Regions from separate parts of the Pseudomonas sp. HP_01 genome, predicted to be linked through region 2. Evidence: predicted binding sites of a transcription regulator. Region 2 holds the regulator's gene; each other region holds the start of a gene.
What was found. The regulator sigma-54, encoded in region 2, starts transcription at its own class of promoters, with help from an activator protein. The targets are predictions, from matches to a motif close to ANTGGCATNNANNTTGCTNT.

Region 1 (5,836 bases), on a different contig from region 2:
GCGGTCGCGGTGTAGCAGTAAAGGTTCAGGAACCGCTTGCCCGCCGCCTCGCGCTGGATGCGCATGCGCATCGGCCGGTGATCGAGAAACAGGCCGGTGTCCAGGTAATCCGTGAGGTTAACCAGCAGCTTCACGCCGCCTTCGTTGACCTCGTTGAACTTGCCCTGGGCGCTCTGACGCTCGTACTGCTTGGTGCCGCTCTGCCGCTCGCGACGCTTGACCACCACGCGGCTCTTGTCGATGCCGAGCGCCTGGGGAATGGCCGCCAGCGCATCGAACATACGGATCGAGGCCTTTTCCGGATCGATGGACTTCGGCGCCACGTACTCCTGAACGTGGACCCAGTCATGGTACAGGTCGATGGCCATGGCGTACTCGGGCATGTCCGCATCGTAAACGCGGTAGCAATCGATGCCCTCACGCTTGACCCACTTGCCCAGCGCCTTGACGTTTTTCTGCAGGCGATTGGCGAACATCTGTCCGCCTTCGCTCAGGCGCGGTTGCTCAATGACTGGCGCAGGGGCCGGCGTTGGCTTGATCGGGTTGCCATTCTTGTTGTACTGACGCTCTTGCGGCTCGTCCGGTGCCTGATCGTACGCGGCTTGCTCACGCTCGGCCTGACGTTGCTCCGGGGTGCGACGCTCGCCGGTAACGAATTGGTCGGGCAGCACTTTGATCAACAACAGCTTGCACGGCAGTGCGCCGTTCCAGAACGCGTACTGCTTGTGGCTGCGAATGCCCATGCGCTTGCCCAGATCCGGCGCACCGGTGAACACCGCCGCTTCCCAGTTCAGACAGGCCTGACGCAGACGCTCGCCGAGGTTCTGATAGAGGTACAACAGGCTGGCTTCGTCGCCAAGACGCTCGCCGTACGGCGGGTTGCAGATCACCAGACCGGTCTGGTTCTGGTCGGGACGCGGCTCGAAGGTCGCCACTTCACCCTGGTAGATCTTGATCCACTCGCTCAGGCCGGCGCGTTCGACGTTGTTGCGGCCTGGCTGAATCAGCCGCGGATCGGCCTCATAACCGCGAATCCACAGCGGCGGCTTGGCCAGACCCGCTTGGGCGCGTTCCAGCGCTTCGTCATGCAGCTTGCGCCAGATCGCCGGCACGTGACCCAGCCACGCCGAGAAACCCCAGCGCTCGCGCTTGAGGTTGGGCGCAATGTCAGCGGCGATCATCGCCGCTTCGACCAGGAAGGTGCCGACGCCACACATCGGGTCAGCCAGCGCGCCGCCTTCAGCGGCAATGCGTGGCCAGCCGGAGCGGATCAGAATGGCGGCGGCCAGGTTTTCCTTGAGCGGCGCGGCGCCCTGCTGCAGACGGTAGCCGCGCTGGTGCAGGCTGTGGCCGGACAGGTCCAGGGACAGAATCGCTTCGCCCCGGTCCAGCCGCAGGTGCACGCGCAGGTCCGGGTTGAGCTTGTCCACCGAAGGGCGGACGCCGTCCGCGGTGCGCAGGCGGTCAACAATGCCGTCCTTGACCTTCAAGGCGCCGAAATGGGTGTTGTCGATGCCGGAACCATGACCGCTGAACTCCACGGCCAGCGTACCTTCCGCTTCCAGATGGTCAGCCCACTCGATGTCGTGCACGCCGTGGTAGAGGTCCTCGGCGTCCTTCATCGGGAAACGCTTGAGCACCAGCAGCACCCGGTTGGCAAGCCGCGACCACAGACACAGCCGGTAGGCGGTTTCCATGTCGGCGGTGCCGCGGATGGCGGAAGTGTGTTCGCGGGTTTCCTCGAGACCGAGGGCGGTGGCTTCCTCAGCCAGCAGGCCTTCGAGGCCTTTCGGGCAGGTGAGGAAAAGTTCGTAACGGTCCGACATGAGTATTCCAGAGCCTAAGGCTATAGCGGCCGGACAACGCATTGTCCGGCCCGATTCCAACAGACGCCTTTCAAGGAGGACGCCTGCGCGGCACACAGTTTGTGCCTATCCTTCGCACCGATACATTTCGAGTGCGACGGTCCGCCAGCACATGGGTGCCGACGTTTTGGTGTTAAAAAAATACTATTCAGCACGACGGCGGCTGCAATAAAAAGTCACATCGCTGACCCTTCGTCGTTTTTCCGCTGACTGCAAACAGCCAGCACTCTCAACTGCGAAACACTTGCACTGCCACCGGAAAGCCCCGGTTAGAAGGGGTTCCCTCAAAAAACTCTTGTCAAACGAGTGGCTGCTTATGGTCGTAATGCCTGAATGGTTACGTTCTTATGACAAAACGATCATTCACAGCGCATCTTTCATTGGTTAGAAATCACCCAAGGTCATCGCCGCAACGGCGGTGGCATCAAGCCCGCGACGCCGGCAGCGGGCCGCTAACGGCAGAAGATTTTCTGCCGGACCTCAACCTGAGGTCTCCAGGGACATTACAGTCAACAAACGAGGGCAACACCCTATGAGAAGACTTAAGCGTGATCCGATGGAAAGAGCATTTTCGCGCGGATACCAGTACGGCGTATCCGGTAAATCCCGTGAGCTTTGCCCATTTACTCTACCGTCAGTGCGTCAAGCCTGGATCAACGGCTGGCGAGAAGGACGCGGCGACAACTGGGACGGTATGACCGGCACTGCGGGCATTCACAGACTCAACGAACTTCACGCGGTCGGCTGACGCAACCCTCACGTTACAGCCTGACCTAAAGCTTCTTCGACATTCTTGACCGCTTCACCATTACCACGCACGCCCCACCCGGGCGGCGGGCTCAAGCCCAAGAGGGGTTCCAGTCGGAACCCCTCTTTTCGTCCGGATGAAGCGGGATGGATCAGCGGGACATCGAAGCGATCGCGTCCACCGACTGGCGAATCAACGCCGGCCCCTTGTAGATGAAGCCCGAATAAATCTGCACCAGACTCGCCCCTGCCGCGATCTTGTCCGCTGCGTGCCGGCCTTCGGTAATGCCGCCGGCCGCAATGATCGGCAAGCGCCCGCCCAATTCACCGGCCAGCACTTTGACAATGTGCGTGCTCTGCTCGCGGACCGGCGCACCCGACAGGCCGCCTGCTTCGTCGCCGTGGGGCAACCCTTCGACGCCCTGACGGCTCAGGGTGGTGTTGGTCGCGATCACCGCGTCCATGCCCGATTCCAGCAACGCGCCGGCAACCAGTACGGTCTCTTCGTCGCTCATGTCCGGGGCAATCTTGATCGCCAGCGGTACGCGCTTGCCGTGAATCAGGGTCAAGGCTTCCTGGCGCAAGCGCAGGGCTTCAAGCAATTGCTTGAGCGAGTCGCCGAATTGCAGGCTGCGCAGGCCCGGCGTGTTCGGCGAGCTGACGTTGACAGTGATGTAACTGGCGTGGGCGTACACCTTGTCCAGGCAGATGAGGTAGTCATCAACGGCGCGCTCCACCGGCGTATCGGCGTTCTTGCCGATGTTGATGCCCAGCACGCCTTTGTACTGCGCGGCCTGCACCCGGCTGACCAGATTGTCGACACCCAGGTTGTTGAAGCCCATACGGTTGATGATGGCTTCGGCGCGGGGCAGACGGAAAATGCGCGGTTTCGGATTGCCCGGTTGCGGGCGCGGCGTGACGGTGCCGATCTCCACGAAACCGAAGCCCAGCTGCGAGAAGCCGTCGATGGCCGCACCGTTTTTGTCCAGCCCCGCCGCCAGCCCGACCGGGTTGGGGAAGCGCAGGCCCATGACAGTCACCGGCAGCTGCATCGGCGCCTTGTTGAACAGGCCGTTGAGCCCCAGACGCCCGCCCGCTCCGATCAGGTCGATGGACAGATCGTGGGAAGCTTCCGGGGAGAGTTTGAACAGTAACTGGCGGGCCAGGTTATACATGGGCGGGCGCGGCTCGATTGCGGCTGGGATCAGCGGCGGATTATAAACGCCGGTACGGGTGAAGCGCGAGGCATGTCGCGAACTTTGCTGACTGCGCTGCTCGCCGCTGGCATATCGCTTGCTTTAAATCCTGTATCGACTCGATCCAATGGCGGAGCGAGACACTGGACAATGACGTCGCTGTCGACCCGTTTCAATCGGGGCGAGGCGGCGTTTTTTTTGGACGACCGGCAGCGTTGAAAGACGCATCGGCCTCCACGCGGAATTGCAATCATGACTGACTCGCTCACTCCCTCACTGGCCTGGGTCAACGGCAGCGATGCACCGGAACTGACCAGCGTCGACCTCGGTTTTATGGCGCTCACCGACAGCGCCTCGCTCATCGTTGCCGCGACCCAGGGCTTCGCCCAGCCTTATGGCCTGCACATCAATCTGCACCGCCAGTCCTCGTGGGCGAACCTGCGCGACAAACTGGTCAGCGGCGAACTGCATGCCGCTCACAGCCTTTACGGGCTGGTCTACGCCGTGCAACTGGGGCTGGCCGGGCCGGCGAAGCACATGGCAGTGCTGATGGGGCTGAACCAGAACGGCCAGAGCATCAACCTGTCCCGGTCGCTGCAGCAGGCGGGCGTGACCACTCCTGATGCACTTGATCGGCGCACGCACCAAAGCGACTCAAAACTGACCTTCGCCCAGACCTTTCCCACCGGCAACCACGCCCTGTGGCTTTATTACTGGCTCGCGAGCCAGGGCATTCACCCGTTACGCGACGTCGACAGCGTGGTGGTGCCGCCGCCGCAGATGGTCGAGCACTTGCAGGCCGGGCGCATCGACGGCTTTTGCGTCGGCGAGCCGTGGGGTGCCAGCGCGGTTCAGCAGAATCTGGGCTTCACCCTGGCGACGTCCCAGGCCATCTGGCCGGATCACCCGGAAAAGGTGTTGGCTTGCAGCGCGGAATTCGCCGAGCAGTACCCGAACACGGCGCGCGCGCTGGTGATGGCCGTGCTTGAAGCCAGTCGCTTCATCGAAGAAAGTGCTGACAACCGCCGAAGTACCGCGCAGTTGCTCAGCGCCGCCGAATACGTCAATGCCCCCGTCGGCGCTATCGAATCGCGGCTACTGGGCGAGTACGACGACGGGCTCGGCAACCGGTGGCACGACCACCACGCCATCCGCTTCCATGGTGACGGCCAGGTGAACATGCCTTGGCTGTCCGACGGCATGTGGTTCATGACCCAGTTCCGCCGTTGGGGTTTGCTGCGCGAAGACCCGGATTACCTCGGCGTGGCCCGCAGCGTCCAGCAACTGGGCCTGTACCGCGAGGCCGCCGAGGCACTGGGCATTGCCGTGCCGCCCTCGCCCATGCGCAGCAGCCAGTTGATCGACGGCAAGATCTGGGACGGCAGCGACCCGGCGCGTTACGCCCGCAGCTTCAAGCTGCACGCGCTGGCCGATGCGGCCCTCGTTCATGCTGATCGCTGAGGAGACGCCAAGATGCTGCGAATCCTGCTGATCAACGACACCCCTAAAAAGGTCGGTCGCCTGAAAGCGGCGCTGACCGAAGCCGGTTTCGAGGTGATCGACGAATCCGGGCTGATCATCGACCTCCCCGCCCGGGTTCAGGCCGTGCGCCCGGACGTGATCCTCATCGACACCGAATCACCGGGGCGGGATGTGCTGGAGCAAGTGGTGCTGGTGACTCGCGATCTGCCACGGCCGATCGTGATGTTCACCGATGAGCACGACCCCGGGGTGATGCGCCAGGCGATCAAGTCAGGGGTCAGCGCCTACATCGTCGAAGGCATTCACGCGCAACGCCTGCAGCCGATTCTGGACGTCGCCATGGCCCGCTTCGAAAGCGATCAGGACCTGCGCGCGCAGCTGCACGCCCGCGATCAGCAACTGGCCGAACGCAAGCGCATCGAGACGGCGAAAGGCCTGTTGATGAAGATGAAGCAGTGCAACGAGGAGGAGGCCTACACGCTGATGCGCCGCCAGGCCATGAGCCGGCAGCAGAAGCTGATTCAGGTGGCGGAACAGATTATTGCC
Region 2 (5,836 bases):
GTCGAGTCGGCAATGATGCTCCCCGTCTCGTTCAGCAACACCAGATCACCCTTGTAAGGCGCGGCAGTAGCGCGATCAAAGAGTACCAACTGACGCAACTCAGGCGAGATGGTCCCAAGGTCCGGTCTCAGCCATGCAGAGATCAGCCCTTGGAGCGAGGTATCATAAAGTTCGGCATTGCGTTGGACGTCAGCATCGATAAGCTGCACGACGTTGTTCGCCGCACGCACGGAGGCTTCGTTGGCGCTGCCCAGCTCCCTGAACAGCAGCCACGCAACGATTGCCATAATCGCCATGACCGCCAGAACGCTGCCCAGAAGGAGCATCTTCTCGGACCCCGACCTGCTCCTTCGCACAAACGTCCGCGTGAATGACAGTGGCATCGCTCATCTCTGACGGTAATGGACGCGTCGCCCAGGCGTAAGCTTATTCGCCTTCGTCAAACTTGTTGTTGATCAGCTCCACCAGTCCCGCCAGCGCGGCCTCGGCGTCTTCACCTTCGGTAGCCAGATGAATCAGGGTGCCCTTGCCGGCAGCGAGCATCATGACGGCCATGATGCTTTTGCCATCGACCATGGTTTCCGGCGTGCGGCCAACCCTGATCTGACACGGGTACTTGCCGGCGACACCCACGAACTTGGCGGCGGCCCGGGCGTGCAGACCCAGCTTGTTGATGATGGTGATTTCTAGAGCGGGCATCGCGATGGAGGTCCTTTCAGCTTAGGTCGCGGTGGCGGACCTGAACATTCTTGAGCGATTGCTGCAGCACCTGACCCAGACGTTCTGTCAGGTAGACGGAGCGGTGGTGTCCGCCGGTGCAGCCAATGGCGATAGTGACGTAGGCGCGGTTGCTGGCGGCGAAGCGCGGCAACCACTTGTTGAGGTACGCAAAGATGTCCTGGAACATCTCTTCGACGTCCGGCTGAGCTGCAAGGTAATCGGCAACCGGCTTGTCGAGGCCCGACTGCTCGCGCAGCTCCGGTTTCCAGTACGGATTGGGCAGGCAGCGCACGTCGAACACCAGGTCGGCGTCCACGGGCATGCCGCGCTTGAAGCCGAAGGATTCGATGAGGAAGGCGGTGCCCGGCTCGGGTTTGTTCAGCAGGCGCAGTTTAAGAATGTCGCGCAGCTGGTAGAGATTCAGGTGCGTGGTGTCGACCGTCAGATCAGCCAGGTCGATGATCGGACCGAGCAGGGTTTTCTCGTCACGAATCGCCTCGGCCAGCGAGCGTGTTGCCGTGCTCAGCGGGTGACGACGTCGGGTCTCGGAAAAACGCTTGAGCAGGGTTGCTTCATCGGCATCGAGAAACAGCACGTCGCACTGGATATGGCGGGCGCGAACTTCGGCGAGCATGCGCGGGAATCGTGTCAGGTGACTGGGCAGGTTGCGCGCATCAATCGAGACAGCTAATAAAGGCTCAGCCAGCTCGGTGTTGATCAGCGCGCGCTCGGCCAGCTCAGGGAGCAGGCCGGCGGGAAGATTGTCGACACAGTAGAAGCCGCTGTCTTCAAGGACATCGAGGGCCGTGCTCTTGCCGGAGCCGGAGCGGCCGCTGACGATGATCATGCGCATGATCAGTGACCGTTCTGGACGTCGAGCACGACGTTGTAGAGCTCTTCGCCTGTCTTGGCGCCGCGCAGGCGCTTACGCACCTCGGCCTGATCAAGCATGCTGGCGATCTGGCGCAGCAGTTCGAGATGGGCATCGGTGGCCGCTTCCGGGACCAGCAGCACAAAAAGCAGGTCAACCGGTGCGCCGTCAATGGCGTCGAAATCTATGGGTTTCTCGAGATGCAGCACGGCGCTGACGGGCGTTGAACAGCCCTTCAGCCTACAGTGGGGAATGGCGATGCCATTGCCGAATCCGGTAGAACCGAGCTTTTCACGGGCAGTAAGACTTTCAAACATCACCTGCTCATCAAGATCAGGCACCTGCTTGCTGATCACGTTGGCGATCTTTTGGAGTACGGCTTTTTTGCTGCCGCCTGGCACGTTCACGAGGGAACGGCCAGGGGTCAGGATATTTTCAAGTCGGATCATGAGTGGGGAGTGTCAGCGAGCAGTCGCGCCTTGCAGCAGACTTTGCTGTTTTTCCTTATGTTTTTTGAGTTGGCGGTCAAGCTTGTCGGCAAGCAGGTCAATGGCTGCATACATGTCGTCGTGTTCGGCGTTGGCAACCACTTCAGCGCCAGGAACATGCAGGGTGGCTTCGATTTTCTGCTTGAGCTTCTCGACCTCCATCGTGACCTGCACATTCGTGATCTTGTCAAAGTGGCGTTCCAGTCGGGCGAGCTTCTCGCCGATGTAGGTACGCAGAGGTTCGGTCACTTCCAGCTGGTGTCCACTGATGTTGACTTGCATACAGCTTCTCCTTCGTTGCCAGTGCATTAAGAGGCAGGCGTAATGCCTGCCACTGAAACACTTTGACGTGTGGCCTTTACATCAGCCGCTTGCGTTCGCTGGACGGCGAAATCCCAAGGGATTCGCGGTACTTGGCGACTGTGCGACGGGCCACTTGAATGCCTTGTGCTTCCAGTAAACCAGCGATCTTGCTGTCACTCAACGGCTTTTTCTGATTTTCCGCGGCGACCAGTTTTTTGATGATCGCGCGAATCGCCGTGGACGAGCATTCGCCGCCTTCGGAGGTGCTGACGTGGCTGGAAAAGAAATATTTGAGTTCGTAGATCCCGCGCGGGGTGTGCATGAATTTCTGCGTGGTCACCCGGGAAATCGTCGATTCGTGCATGCCGACCGCTTCGGCGATGTCATGCAGAACCAGCGGCTTCATGGCCTCGTCGCCGTACTCGAGGAAGCCGCGCTGGTGTTCGACGATTTGCGTGGCCACCTTCATCAGCGTCTCGTTGCGGCTCTGCAGGCTTTTGATGAACCAGCGGGCTTCCTGCAGTTGATTGCGCATGAAGGTGTTGTCGGCACTGGTATCGGCGCGACGCACGAATCCTGCGTATTGCGGATTGACCCGCAGGCGCGGCACGGATTCCTGGTTCAGCTCCACCAGCCAGCGCTCGTTGTCCTTGCGCACAATGACGTCAGGCACGACGTATTCAGCTTCACTGGACTCGATCTGTGAGCCGGGCCGCGGGTTGAGGCTCTGGACCAGCTCAATGACCTGACGCAGGTCGTCTTCCTTGAGCTTCATGCGGCGCATCAGTTGCGCATAGTCGCGGCTGCCCAGCAGGTCGATGTATTCGCTGACCAGCTTCTGGGCTTCCGCCAGCCACCTGGTTTTGGCCGGCAACTGGCGAAGCTGCAGCAGGAGGCATTCACTCAGGTTGCGAGCGCCGATGCCGGCAGGCTCGAACTGCTGGATGCGGTGCAGAACGGCTTCTATCTCATCCAGCTCGATATCGAGTTCGGGATCGAATGCGTCGAGCAATTCTTCAAGTGTTTCGTCGAGGTAGCCCTGGTTGTTGATGCAGTCGATCAGGGTCACGGCGATCAGGCGATCGGTGTCGGACATCGGCGCCAGGTTGAGCTGCCAGAGCAGGTGGCTTTGCAGGCTCTCGCCAACAGAAGTGCGGGTGGTGAAATCCCACTCGTCATCGTCATTGCTGGGCAGGCTGCTGGCGCTGGTTTGATAGACGTCTTCCCACGCGGTGTCGACGGGCAGCTCGTTGGGGATGCGCTCGTTCCAGTCGCCCTCATCCAGATTGTCGACGGTAGGCGCCGATTCCTGATAGGTGGGCTCCTGAACATCAGCGTTGGGCTTTTGCTCTACGTTATCCGCCAAGGGGTCGGCATTGTCGAAATCGTCGCCTTCCTCCTGCCGTTCCAGCATCGGGTTCGACTCCAGCGCCTCCTGAATCTCCTGTTGGAGATCCAGCGTCGACAGCTGAAGCAAGCGGATTGCCTGTTGCAGCTGAGGCGTCATCGTCAGCTGCTGGCCCATTCTCAAGACTAGCGAAGGTTTCATGGCAGGGCTTAACACCTTATTCGCCGGCGCACTGCGCGCCATTTACTACCAGGGCGCCGATGGCGCCAACTTAAGCAAATTATATGCCTGAAGCTGGAGGGTTTGCCTAGAGTGTGATGACAATTAAAAAACGAGGTCGGCGATAGCGCGCGCTGCGGGGCACCGCACGACCTCATGTCATCACTGCGGTTACAGGCGGAACTCGTGACCCAGATACACTTCCTTGACCAACTGGTTGGCCAGGATGGATTCGGCGTCGCCTTCGGCAATTAGCTGCCCATCGTTGACGATGTAGGCGGTTTCGCAGATATCCAGCGTTTCACGCACGTTGTGGTCGGTGATCAGCACGCCGATCCCTTTGGCCTTGAGGTGGTGAATGATCTGCTTGATGTCGCCTACGGAAATAGGGTCGACACCGGCGAAGGGTTCGTCGAGCAGAATGAATTTCGGCGAAGTGGCGAGGGCGCGTGCGATTTCCACACGGCGACGTTCACCACCCGACAGGCTCATCCCCAGGTTGTCGCGAATGTGGGTGATGTGGAATTCCTGCAGCAGGCTCTCCAGCTCCTTGCGGCGGGCAGCGCGATCGAGCTCGTTGCGGGTCTCCAGGATCGCCATGATGTTGTCCGAGACGGAGAGCTTGCGGAAGATCGATGCTTCCTGTGGCAGGTAGCCAATACCGGCGCGTGCGCGGCCGTGCATCGGCTGGTGGCTGACGTCCTGGTCGTCGATCAGGACGCGACCCTGATCCGCCTGAACCAGGCCGACGATCATGTAGAAGCAGGTGGTCTTGCCGGCGCCGTTGGGGCCGAGCAGGCCGACGATCTGGCCGCTCTCGATGGACAGGCTGACGTCACGTACGACCTGGCGGCTTTTATAGGCCTTGGCCAGGTGTTGGGCTTTCAGCGTTGCCATTACTGGGCCTTCTGCTGGTCGGTTTTCTTTTTCGGCTGGATGACCATGTCGATGCGAGGGCGTGGGGCGGTGACCTTGGTGCCATTGGCACGACCGGCGTTCACGACCTGCTTGACGGTGTCATAGACGATTTTCTCGCCTTCGGACGTGTTGCCGTCGTTGACTACTTTGGCCTTGTCGATCAGCACGATGCGGTTCTGGGCCGCGAAGTACTGGATGGTAACGCCCCAGGCCTGAACGATCGGCTTGTCCACCGATGGCTTCTGCTCGTAGTAAGCCAGGTTGCCCACGGACGTAAACACGTCCACGTCGCCTTGCGGTGTACGGGTGATGGTCACGGTGTTGCCGGTGATCTTCATCGTGCCCTGGGTGATGATGACATTGCCTTTGTAAGTGGCGATGCCTTGCTTGTCGTCCAGTTGCGCGTCATCCGACTGAATGTGGATGGGTTGATCGCGATCCGTCGGCAGAGACCAGGCGCTCGCGCTTCCCAGTGCTGCGCCCAGGCCGAGCAAAAAAGGAAGGGTTTTAACGAGCCTCATACTGTCCTCTTACGTTGGATAGCAGGTTCATCCTGCTTTCTTTCAGATACGCTTTCATACCCGTGCCGGTCGTTACACCGCCAAGGCCGTCGATTCTAACGGGTTGGGCAGTCTCCGCATATTGCTTCTGCGGGAATACAGTCATGCGGCTGCTGGTGATGATGGTGGTACGGTTCTTTTCGTCGGTGCGGTTGATGCGCACCGAGTCGATCAGCTCGACGTGATCACCCCCCGGCGACACTTCGGCGCGAACGCTCTGTACGTGCCACGGGAAGGTCGAGCCGCGATACATCTGCAGCACCGGCGTGGTCATCAGGGTGACGTCGGTGGCTTTCAAGTGCTCGACCTTGTCGGCGGTCATGTCGTACTGCATGGTCCCGTCGGGCAGGTACTGAATGCTGTGGGCGTTGGTCGCATAGTAATCGACAGCGCTTTCATCCACGGCAGC
Region 3 (5,836 bases), on a different contig from region 2:
CAGGCGACTGCCGGCCGTGCAGGATGGCTTCGTTGCATATCACTTGTGTGTGAGCGGACCGTGTGGGATCAGCGAATCGGGTGGGATCGGAGCCAGGGGGGCCTGGCGCACTCAGTAGCGGACAGACCATGGGAAGGCGGCCGAGCTGAGCCCTCGGCCGCTGCGGGCTGATCAGCCCTGGCGTTGCACCTGAATCATCGGCGCCGGGACAGGCTTTTTCGCAGCCGTCGGAACCGCAATCGGCGCTGCGGGCGATACGACTACCTTGGCGTGCATCTGCTCGCAACCACCGCCACGCCGCATGCCGCGCACCGGGCAGGCATCCAGATAATCCAGGCCGACCGCCAGCTTGAGATGCCGCTCCGGAATCGCCAACTGATTGGTCACGTCGAAGCTGTACCAAGCGTCATCAATCCAGGCTTCTGCCCACGCATGGCTGGACAGATGTTCGCTGCTGTCGCTGTAGAGATAACCCGACACATAGCGCGCCGGCACCCCCAGACTGCGGGCGCAGGCCAGAAACGCGTGCGTGTGATCCTGACAAACGCCCGCGCGGTTGGCGAACGCCTGGGCGGCGCTGGTATCCACCGCCGTCGCGCCGGGCGTGTAAGTGATGTGCTCGTTAAGCGCATGCATCATATCGATCAACGCGGTGCGGTCGGTGCGCTTCTGGGTCTGCGCGACGGCGAAGGCGCGAATCGCTTCGTCAGCTTCGGTCAGGCGGGTGAAGCGCAGGAACGGCAGCGAGGACTGGCTCTCATGTTCCGACTCGCGCTTCTCGTCGATCTCGACCTGACCACGTGCACCAATCACGATGGCTTCGTGGGGTTCGTCGAGGGTCAGCACGTGGAGAATATTGCCGAAGGGGTCGATCTGCGCCCGGACCGGCCGCGGCAATGCCAACTGCCAGCTCAGCACCTGCTGGCGCTCACTGTCGTGGGGGGTCAGACGCAAATACTGGATGCTGGCGCGGACCTGATCGTCGTAGTGATAAGTGGTCTCGTGGCTAATTGAGAGTCTCATGCAGCCTCCAGGTAAGAAGTGTGAATGACGCTACCCAGTTGGGCCAGAAGTGGAATGAATTCGTTCAACCACTCATGCAGGCCTTCATCGAGAATTTCGTCGATGCCGGTGTAGCGCAGACGAGCGTCCAGCTCGGCGGCCAGACGCTGGGCGGGACGGCCATTGGCCCCGGGCAGACTGGCGAGAATGATGTCCAGCTCCTCCAGACACGCACGCAATGAGCGCGGAATGTCCGCACGCAACAGCAGCAATTCAGCGACCTGACGGGCACCCGGTGCATCGCGATAGACTTCCGTGTACGCCTCGAATGAGGACAATGCGCGTAACAGCGCACTCCATTGGTAATAGCCGGCGGCGGAACTGTCTGCCGCCGCGTTGGCGGACGGGCCGCGCAATTCGAGCATTTCATAGCGCGCATCGAGCATGCGCAGGGTGTTGTCGGCGCGCTCGATGAACGTGCCCAGACGAATGAAACGGAACGCGTCGTTGCGCATGATGGTGCCGTAGGTTGCGCCGCGGAACAGATGCGAACGCTCCTTCACCCACTCGCAGAAACGGCTCATGCCATAACGACTCAAACCCTGTTCGGCGATGCCGCGAATTTCCAGGTAAGTGGCGTTGATGTTTTCCCACATGTCCGCAGTAATACGCCCACGCACCGCATGGGCACTGGCCCGCGCCGCGCCCAGGCAGCTGAAGATACTCGCCGGGTTTTCGGCGTCCAGTGCGAAAAAGTGCAGCAAGCGCTCGGCATGCAGGTCGCCGTGGCGCTCCAGGTAATCGTCCAGCGTTCCGGTGATCAGCAGTGGCATGGCGATTTCATTGAGGCCATCCCCGCGTCCGTCCTGTGGCATCAGCGACAGCGAGTAACTGACGTCGAGCATCCGCGCGAGGTTTTCGGCGCGCTCCAGGTACCGCGACATCCAATATAAATCCGAGGCAGTTCTACTTAGCATTGGCAGGCATCCTTAATCCTCGACCACCCAGGTGTCTTTGGTGCCGCCACCCTGCGACGAGTTCACCACCAGCGAACCTTCGCGCAGGGCAACGCGCGTGAGACCACCGGGCACTACACGGGTTTCGCGGCCAGCCAGGACGAACGGGCGAAGGTCGATGTGGCGCGGGGCGATGCCGTTCTCGACGAAGGTCGGACAGGTCGACAGGCACAAGGTCGGTTGCGCGATATACGCGTGGGGCTTGGCTTTGAGGCGCGCCCGGAATGACTCGATTTCGGCAGCGGTGGCTGCGGGGCCCACGAGCATGCCGTAACCGCCGGAGCCCTGGGTTTCCTTGACCACCAGGTCGCCCAGATTGGCGAGCACGTGAGACAACTCTTCGGGCTTGCGGCACTGCCAGGTCGGCACGTTCTTGAGGATCGGCTCTTCGTCGAGGTAGAAACGGATCATGTCGGTGACAAACGGGTAGACCGACTTGTCGTCCGCCACGCCGGTCCCGATGGCATTGGCCAGCACCACATTGCCCGAACGGTACGCGGCCAGCAGACCCGGCACGCCGAGCATCGAATCCGGATTGAACGCCAACGGATCGAGGAACGCGTCATCCAGCCTGCGGTAAATCACGTCGACCGCTTTCGGGCCATCCGTGGTGCGCATGAACACGCGGTCATCGCGCACGAACAAGTCAGCGCCTTCCACCAGTTCGACCCCCATTTCCCGGGCCAGAAACGCATGCTCGAAAAACGCACTGTTAAAGCGCCCGGGTGTCAGCACAACGACGCTCGGGTTATCCAGCGGGCTCGAGCTTTTCAGGGTGTCCAGCAACAGGTTCGGGTAGTGATCGATCGGCGCGATGCGTTGCGCGGCGAACAGCTCGGGGAACAGCCGCATCATCATCTTGCGGTCTTCGAGCATGTAGCTGACGCCGCTTGGCGTGCGCAGATTGTCTTCGAGCACGTAATACGTGCCGTCGCCGTCACGCACCAGATCGACGCCGGAGATGTGCGAATACAGATCGCGATGCAGATTCAGGCCCTGCATCGCCAGCTGGTATTGCTCGTTGGCGAGGACCTGTTCGGCAGGAATGATCCCGGCCTTGATGATGCGCTGATCGTGGTAGAGGTCAGCGAGAAACATGTTCAGCGCCTTGACGCGCTGAATGCAGCCGCGCTCAACCACCCGCCACTCGCTGGCCGGGATGCTGCGCGGAATCGTATCGAAGGGGATCAGCCGCTCGGTGCCCTGCTCGTCGCCGTACAGCGTGAACGTGATCCCGGCGCGATGAAACAAAAGATCGGCCTCACGCCGGCGCTGAGCGAGCAACTCAGGCGGCGCTTCGCCCAACCAGCGGGCGAATTCCCGATAATGCGGACGAACTATGCCGCCCGCATCGTACATCTCGTCATAAAAGGTGCGGATCATGCCGTACTCCTTGTCACCATGGACACCAGAACCTTCGCAAGGCCCGTGCCATCGGCATAAACGCTTTATTATCAATGGGTTGAATTAAACAGCCACAGCGTCCGCACCATTCCTGTGCACGATGCGCCCTAACCCGTTGCCCGACGCCTCATGGCGAAGCGTCGTTCATTTGAAAATCTATCGCAGGCATAGCCAGAGTTCATTTCCGCGCGTGACAGGCGCCGAGCATAATCGCCCCATACCGCAGACCAACCCGCCGGATCTCACAAGGCGATTGGCTCAATACCCGATTGGCAACGCCACCCGATATTCCCTTTCCGCCGCTCCCAAGAGAGCGGCTTTTTTTTGCCTGCGATTCAGTTGGGTGCATCTCCCGCCCCAAATTTTGTTGCAGAGGCGGGAGACAGTCTTCAGCGATCAGCGCCTCCCTTCGGCGCAGAAATGTCGATCAAGCCAAGTCAGTGCAGACGCTTGAGCACTTGTTTGACGCCCCAGCCTTCAACCTCCCCGTCCAGACCGAAAATCGCGGTCTGGAAATCCTGCTCGAAGTCGCCTATCCCGTCGTAGGTCGCGTACATCAACTTGCTCAGTTCCAGGTGCCAGGCACCGTCTTCCAGTGCATTTAGCTGGACATTGACTGACTCGCCGCGAAATTTTTCCGCAGCCTGACGCGCCCGGTCCTCATCCGGAAAGGTGGCATAGAACTCAATGGGGTGAATGCGTGCGAAGTCGAAACCGCCTTCTTTCATGCAGCGCAGAACATGGCTGCTGACGTCTTCTTGATAGGCTGTGCTCATGAAACGTCCTCCTATGCAACGATAGATAGAGTTTCAACTATCCCGAAACACCCCTCGATGGCGAGGCGTGTAGCGGCAGGTCATCTGCCGCCCGGGACTCAAGCATGTCGCTGACAAGGCCGGTGCGTTTTACAAAACGGGCGTACGTACGCGAGCTGACTCGGGTAGATGCTTCACCGACCTCACTGGCAGAGTACGCCGATTGATAGTGCGTTGCCAATTAGCAGGATGGCGGGAAATCCAGGCTTTTTAAGGCGCCTCGACGATGGAAATGATCTGTACCGCGTTCTGCTCTTTGAGTGTCTTCACGGTGGGCTCGGCAGTGCGACCCTCGAGGTCGATCAGATCAAGATCACTGGCGACCGGAAACAGGATCGGACGGATTCGCTGCGCAGCCTCTTCATCACTGGGACGGTGATCGGATTCAAGATCGAGGGTTTGCTGCACACCGTCTTTGTCCAGAAACGAAATAGTCCACACTTTCATCAATCTCTCCTCAGTAAGGGCCTGACAGCGGCCTAGTGATCTTGACCCTTGCAGCGCAACGACGTTCAACCGGAATCGTCAGCACACAGCTGACGTTCGCAGCCTGAAGCCATGAATCCGCAGGCAAAAAAAAACGCCCCGGTCTCGGGGCGTTTTTCATCAGGCTGCGGTCATTGTGGCTTGGCGTCTTTGACTCCTGCCGTGTTGTCCAGCAGGCTTTTGGTTGCGGTCTGCAGGAAGCTGTCGAGCTTCTTGCGCAACTCGGCGACGTCCGGCGCGTTCGGCATCAGCTCGGCGTGGGGCTTGGTGCCCAACGCGTAGCTGTACACCTTCGGCTCCATGTCCTTGGGTTCGATCAGGATCCGGTCGCCGGTGACCAGCGCCACGGTCTGCTCGCTGCCCGATGGCTTGATCACACCAAAGCCTTCGTCTCCCGCTGGCAGATTGAGCAAGTCGCGACCCCAGCACTGATGCACGGTGTCACCACCCAGGCGGCCCATGATGGTCGGCACGATATCGATCTGCGTGCCGACGATGCTGCTGCGCTTGCCGAACTTGTCTTGCAGGCCCGGGGCGATCATCAGCATCGGCACGTTGAAGCGGCCCAGGTCCATTTCGGTGATCTGCTCGTTATTGGGGAAGCCATGGTCACCGACGACCACAAACAGCGTGTCCTTGTAGTACGGCTCTTTCTTGGCCTTCTCGAAGAACTGACCCAGCGCCCAATCCGAATAACGCATGGCGGTAAGGTGTTCATCCAGCGTGCCATGCCCGGTCACGCGCTCGACCGGCAGATTCGCCGGCAGTGCGTACGGCGTGTGGTTGGACAGGGTTTGCAGCAAGGCATAGAACGGCTTGCCTTTGGCTTCGCGGGCTTTCAGCTCTTCGGCGCCACGGTCGAACATGTCCTGGTCGGACACGCCCCAGGTCGGGTCCGAAAACACGGGATTGACGAAGTCATTGCGGCCAATGAAGTTGGTCATGCCCTGGTTGCTGAAGAAGCCCGACTGGTTGTCCCAGGCGAAGTCACCGTTGTAGACATACACGTCGTCGTACTTGCGCGCGCTGAGCAGCTGCGGCAGACCGGACAACTTGTGGCTGCCTTCCGGCGTCTGCATCAGGTACTCAAAGCCCGGCAGGTTCGGAAAGCAG
Region 4 (5,836 bases), on a different contig from region 2:
GTTGGTGCAGGCTCTGATTGGTCTTTGCCAGCGTATGGAAACCGCTGAAACGTGTGATGTGCTCGCGCATTCATTACAAAATGCAAAAACCAAACCAAGGCTCCGAAAAGAAGCGCGGATTGAGCAATTGCGAGCGTTTTTTGCACGACAGGCCCGGCGACAGTGCATGGATTCCTGAATGCCGAACCAAAATGGGCTTTTATGGCGAAACCTTGTTCAGGTTGCGCACCATAATAGAGCATAGCGGGTCAGGCAGTTTTTAGCGGAAAAACGGGAAGAAGCTCGATTCTTCTTCCGGCTTGTCCTTGAGGGGGCACTCGGGGCGCACGCCGTAGTCATCGGTTTTGCAGGGCTGAGCGAGTCGCTTCTGGGCCAGGGAGATGCGTACCAGATGGAAGGGCTGATTGGGGGTTCGCTCCAGCACTCGGCCATATTGATCGATGATCTCCACGGACAGTTGGTGAGTGCCGCGATCGATGTTCGTCAGCGGAAACACCGGACTGCGGGTCGGCTCACCAAAGGGCTTGCTGTCGAGCAGTAACCGGTACAGATGGTCTGGCTGCAACTCGGGCTCATTGCTGACGGTGACGTTCAGGTTGCCCTCAATGTCGCGAATCGTGCTGTCAGGCTCCGGCGCCAGAATGCGCAGTAACTGATAATGAAAGATGGGGCTGGCCGCTGGTTTCGCTTTGTATGGTCGAGCGGGCGCACTCGTGGGCTGGGCGACCCGGTTGGTCGGCGCAATGTCGACCTTCTTCGCATTGCGGTGAGGTTGATCGGTAAAGACCCGATTGCCGTCCGCATCGACGTAGGTATACACCTGAGCGAGGATGGACTGGCTCACGCCGAACAGCAGGCACAGGGCAATGGCCATCCGGCAAAGGTGTTTAAGGTTTGCCGACATGGACTCGCTGCACCGTCAGGTTGACCGTCTCGCTTTGCTGGATTGAGCGCTGGTTTTCCAGCACCTGAACCGAAAAGCTGTGCTCGCCCCGTTCAAGCTCCATCACCTGCAGACGCGGAATGTTGGTGGGCTGGCCGTAGGGCGCGCCGTCCACAATCAACTGCAGCAGATGCCCGGGCTGTAAACGAGGCTCAATGGCGACGCCCACGGTGAACGAGCCGTTGTTGGCACGAAGCGCTTCTTCCTGAGGCAGGTCTTTCAGCGCGAGCACCTGATAGGCAGCGGCGTTTTGCGGGTTCCGGGTTTGGCTCTGGGTCTGCGTCTGCGTCGCGGGGAGTGGCGGCGGCGCAGCAGGCACGACGGTCTCGACGCTGTTGAGTGGCGGCAGCTCGACGGTTTCGGCTTTGGTGCCGTTCGGCGGCTGATTGCTGTACGCCGTGTTCCCGGAGGCATCGGTGTATTTGTAGATCTGCGCGGCAGCGGGCAGTGCAAACACCAGCAACAGAAGGGCGAGACATTGACGCATGAACACTCCAGTGCAGCGATCAGGACAACCCACAATGGTGCCGCGCTCAATGCATCGCTCGGCGTGGGTCAGCATAGAGGAATACTGATCGACGGTGTCAGTTGAGAAGCGGATCTGCGCGCTTGCTCACTGGCTTGCCGTGGTCCGGCAGAGGTCGCCTGCCGCTCTTTGCAGTGCGGTCACGATGACGGGATCACTTGCCTGTCGGTGGATCTCCGACTGCACCCAGGCTGGGCATTTAGCATCGCTGCGGTAAGGCTGGAACGCCGAGTAACTCTGCATTAATACCGGCAGCAGCGTATCCAGCCGACCCCGGATGCCATCGGTGAGACTGGAATCGGGCGTCTCCGGGGAGTGGCCGCTTTCACGCCACTGCTCAATGCGCGCGTATTGCACCATCTTGTTGGCTTCCATCTGGGCGGTCATGAAAGCGCGTACGTCGTCGGCCGCCAGCTTGAATTCACCCGCACGTGATTCGGCGTTCTGAATCACCTGACGCTCGCGCTCACTGTCCTGCACCGGCTTGCCGCTGTGCCATTTGCTGCGTGCTACGTCATTGGCGATTTCCAGCCGCTGCTCCATGGCCGCAATAAGCGGCTGAAGTTGCGCAGGGGGCTGCTGGGCAGGCGCCGCGTGAAGGCCGGTTGACACCAGGCCGCAGGCTAAGGCAGCGAATTGGAGCTGTTTAAGCATTGTTATGTCCTCACGTATGACCGAGCGATCACTGTTTATCACTTTGGCTGGTAGAAAGTGGCATTCCCGGTGTTCCGGCGTAAAAAACGACGAGCTCCACGGCGGTGTCTCCCGTAAGGCCCCGATGCTGCCTGTTGATCATTTCAGGCAGCACATCGCCTGGCTTGAGCAGAATCGACTTGCCGCCTTCGCGGGTTTCGACCGTGAGATTGCCGGAAACGACATAGGCCGCATTGGGCATCGGGTGCTCGTGCCATTTGAGTGCGGTGTTCGCGGGGATCTTGATGTTGAGGACGGTCAGCTCAGGCTTGCCGACGGGGTAGGCGTCATAGGCTGTTCCGTCCCAGGAATTTGAGCTTTTGAGCAGCACGGTGGATTCGACCGTTGAGACTGGAGTGGAGTTGGACGTTTGCGCAGTGGTGCATCCGCCAAGGGCGATCATCGCCAGCAGCAGGCAAGCGGGGGTGATGTTGAACATGGATGAAATCCTTGTGCTTGTTGAAAAGCAGAAAACACAAGGTTGCCGGAAGCGTCATTCCCATCTGCGGTACATATTTATAGCGACCGAGCAATGCCCGGCCAGCAACAAAAAAGGCCTCCCGAAGGAGGCCTCTTGTTCACGCAGCTTACGCCGGCGCGACTGGATCAGCAGCTGTAGTACAGCTCGTATTCCAGTGGGTGTACGAAGGTGCGCACTTTGATCTCTTCTTCGGATTTCAACGCGATGTAAGCGTCGATGAAGTCGTCACTGAATACGCCGCCTTTGGTCAGGAACGCACGGCCTTTATCCAGCTCTTCCAGGGCTTCTTTCAGGCTGCCGCAAACTTGTGGGATCTCTTTCGCCTCTTCAGGCGGCAGGTCATACAGGTTTTTGTCAGCAGCATCGCCAGGGTGGATCTTGTTCTGGATGCCATCCAGGCCAGCCATCAACAGGGCAGCGAACGCCAGGTACGGGTTGGCTGCCGGGTCCGGGAAACGTGCTTCGATACGACGGCCTTTAGGGCTGTTGACGTAAGGAATACGGATCGATGCCGAACGGTTACGGGCCGAGTAGGCCAGCATGACCGGCGCTTCGAAACCTGGAACCAGACGCTTGTACGAGTTGGTTGCCGGGTTGGTGAAGCCGTTCAGTGCCTTGCCGTGCTTGATGATGCCGCCGATGAAGTACAGAGCGGTGTCGGACAGGCCGGCATAACCTTCGCCTGCGAAGGTGTTCTTGCCATCTTTGGAGATGGACATGTGAACGTGCATACCCGAACCGTTATCGCCGTACAGAGGCTTTGGCATGAAGGTAGCGGTGCGGCCGTAAGCGTCGGCAACGTTGTGCACGACGTATTTCAGGGTCTGAACTTCGTCAGCCTTTTTAACCAGCGTGTTGAATTTCACGCCGATCTCGTTCTGGCCAGCGGTTGCCACTTCGTGGTGGTGAACTTCGACGACCTGGCCCATTTCTTCCAGAGCGTTGCACATTGCGGTGCGGATTTCGTGGTCGTGGTCGAATGGCGGAACCGGGAAGTAGCCGCCCTTGATGCCTGGACGGTGGCCCTTGTTACCGCCTTCGATGTCCGCGTCGGACATCCAAGAACCTTGTTCTGAGTAGATCTTGAACATGGAGCCGGAGATGTCGGACTTGAATTTCACTTCGTCGAAGATGAAGAATTCTGGCTCAGGGCCGGCGAATACGGTGTCACCGATACCGGTCGACTTCAGGTATTCCTCGGCGCGGTGAGCGATGGCGCGTGGGTCGCGATCGTAGCCCTGCATAGTCGAAGGTTCGATGATGTCGCAAACCAGGATCAGGGTAGGCTCTTCGGTGAACGGATCCAGGACGGCGGTTTCGTCGTCCGGCAGCAGGATCATGTCGGAGGCTTCGATGCCTTTCCAGCCCGAGATGGAGGAACCGTCGAACATTTTGCCGACTTCGAAGAAGTCGTCTTCCAGCGCATCGCGGGCCGGCATGGTCACGTGGTGCTGAGTGCCTTTGGTGTCCGTGAAGCGCAGATCAATCCACTTAACGTCATGATCTTTGATGAGTTGAACCGACTTCGACATGTTGTCCTCCGGGGTGGATTAGGGCCTGAGTAGTAGTGGGCCCTTCAATTTGGGTGATGCCGGGCGCGATACTCGACCAAGGCAACCTGCCTCACAAGGGAGCAATTTGCATGCCAGTGCCCTGTGTTGGGTTTTCCGCGGGAATACCAGTCTTTTAGCGCGTTAAACGTCGCATATTCGAAAACGTGCGCACCGTTGTGGTGCTAAGTAATTGTATACAGGGCCGTTTTGGTGCGTGGACGATTGACTGTACGATAACTGGTTAAACCTTGAGCAATTTCCGCTATAATCCGCGCCCCCCATTTTCGACCGGGACCTAGCGCGCTGTTTTCATGAAATTAATCGTCAAAGTCTTCCCAGAAATCACTATCAAAAGCCGGCCTGTGCGCAAGCGCTTCATCAAACAGCTGGCCAAGAACATCCGTACGGTGCTCCGCGATCTGGACCCGGCGTTGGTGGTGGATGGCGTGTGGGACAACCTTGAGGTCGAAACAAAGGTCGAGGATGCCAAAGTCCTGCGCGAGATGACCGAGCGGCTGAGCTGCATGCCCGGCATCACGCACTTTCTGCAGGTTGACCAGTATCCGCTGGGCGACATGGATGACATCTACGAGAAGTGCAAACTGCACTTCGGCGATGCGATCCCCGGCAAGGTATTCGGGGTGCGCTGCAAGCGCGCAGGTCATCATGACTTCAGCTCCATGGACGTCGAGAAGTACGTCGGCAGTAAGCTGCGCCGTGAGTGCAACGCCGCCGGTATTTCGCTGAAGGCGCCGGAAGTCGAAGTCAGAATCGAAATTCGGGACCAGCGTCTGTTCGTGATCCACAGCCAGCACAACGGCATGGGCGGTTATCCGCTGGGTTCGCTTGAACAGACCCTGATCCTGATGTCCGGTGGCTTTGACTCAACCGTGGCCGCTTACCAGATCATGCGCCGTGGCCTGATGAGCCATTTCTGCTTCTTCAATCTGGGCGGACGTGCCCACGAGCTGGGCGTGATGGAAGTCGCGCACTTCATCTGGAAGAAGTACGGCAGCTCTCAGCGAGTGCTGTTCGTCAGCGTACCGTTCGAGGAAGTTCTGGGAGAAATTCTCGGAAAAGTCGATAACAGTCATATGGGCGTAGTATTGAAGCGTATGATGTTGCGCGCTGCGACCAATATTGCCGACCGGCTGGAAATCGACGCGCTGGTCACCGGCGAGGCGATTTCCCAGGTATCCAGCCAGACGCTGCCCAACCTGTCGGTGATTGATTGCGTGACAGAGAAGCTGGTCCTGCGACCGCTGATCGCCAGTCACAAACAGGACATCATCGACCTGGCCGATCAGATCGGCACCGGCGATTTTGCCCGGCACATGCCCGAATACTGCGGTGTGATTTCGGTGAACCCGAAGACCGCCGCCAAGCGCAACCGGGTCGAGCACGAAGAAAAATCGTTCGACATGTCCGTGCTCGAACGTGCGCTGGAAAACGCTCGTCTGGTACCGATCGATCGTGTGATCGAGGAATTGGGCCAGGACATTCAGATTGAAGAAGTCAGTCAGGCGCTGGCCGGGCAAGTGGTCATCGACATCCGTCACCCGGATGACGCTGAAGACCGTCCGCTGGATCTGGCTGGCGTTGAAGTACAAACGCTGCCGTTCTTTGCATTGAACAGCCGT

Region 1: a site for sigma-54 is predicted at 3,893-3,912, ahead of ACYAR8_RS21060 (CmpA/NrtA family ABC transporter substrate-binding protein). Genes of this name have one in related genera too.
Region 3: a site for sigma-54 is predicted at 3,435-3,454, ahead of ACYAR8_RS19830 (circularly permuted type 2 ATP-grasp protein). Genes of this name have one in related genera too.
Region 4: a site for sigma-54 is predicted at 4,274-4,293, ahead of glnA (glutamate--ammonia ligase). Genes of this name have one in related genera too.

What each region holds. Positions count from the first base shown of each region.
Region 1 covers NZ_JBTOPV010000046.1:245-6,080, reverse strand. The annotation lists gene rlmKL (bifunctional 23S rRNA (guanine(2069)-N(7))-methyltransferase RlmK/23S rRNA (guanine(2445)-N(2))-methyltransferase RlmL) at 1-1,826, opposite strand, end outside; gene rmf (ribosome modulation factor) at 2,398-2,613, shown strand; gene ACYAR8_RS21065 (quinone-dependent dihydroorotate dehydrogenase) at 2,765-3,787, opposite strand; gene ACYAR8_RS21060 (CmpA/NrtA family ABC transporter substrate-binding protein) at 4,061-5,269, shown strand; gene ACYAR8_RS21055 (ANTAR domain-containing response regulator) at 5,282-5,836, shown strand, end outside.
Region 2 covers NZ_JBTOPV010000033.1:7,850-13,685, forward strand. The annotation lists gene ACYAR8_RS17270 (sensor domain-containing diguanylate cyclase) at 1-326, opposite strand, end outside; gene ACYAR8_RS17275 (HPr family phosphocarrier protein) at 427-699, opposite strand; gene rapZ (RNase adapter RapZ) at 716-1,573, opposite strand; gene ptsN (PTS IIA-like nitrogen regulatory protein PtsN) at 1,576-2,040, opposite strand; gene hpf (ribosome hibernation-promoting factor, HPF/YfiA family) at 2,053-2,361, opposite strand; gene ACYAR8_RS17295 (RNA polymerase factor sigma-54) at 2,438-3,931, opposite strand; gene lptB (LPS export ABC transporter ATP-binding protein) at 4,121-4,846, opposite strand; gene lptA (lipopolysaccharide transport periplasmic protein LptA) at 4,846-5,388, opposite strand; gene lptC (LPS export ABC transporter periplasmic protein LptC) at 5,375-5,836, opposite strand, start outside.
Region 3 covers NZ_JBTOPV010000043.1:14,070-19,905, reverse strand. The annotation lists gene ACYAR8_RS19840 (transglutaminase family protein) at 172-1,023, opposite strand; gene ACYAR8_RS19835 (alpha-E domain-containing protein) at 1,020-1,979, opposite strand; gene ACYAR8_RS19830 (circularly permuted type 2 ATP-grasp protein) at 1,992-3,401, opposite strand; gene ACYAR8_RS19825 (ribonuclease E inhibitor RraB) at 3,860-4,198, opposite strand; gene ACYAR8_RS19820 (hypothetical protein) at 4,448-4,684, opposite strand; gene ACYAR8_RS19815 (LTA synthase family protein) at 4,855-5,836, opposite strand, start outside.
Region 4 covers NZ_JBTOPV010000009.1:84,569-90,404, forward strand. The annotation lists gene ACYAR8_RS07375 (DUF4124 domain-containing protein) at 260-904, opposite strand; gene ACYAR8_RS07380 (DUF4124 domain-containing protein) at 888-1,430, opposite strand; gene ACYAR8_RS07385 (chorismate mutase) at 1,557-2,123, opposite strand; gene ACYAR8_RS07390 (cupin domain-containing protein) at 2,152-2,601, opposite strand; gene glnA (glutamate--ammonia ligase) at 2,769-4,175, opposite strand; gene thiI (tRNA uracil 4-sulfurtransferase ThiI) at 4,508-5,836, shown strand, end outside.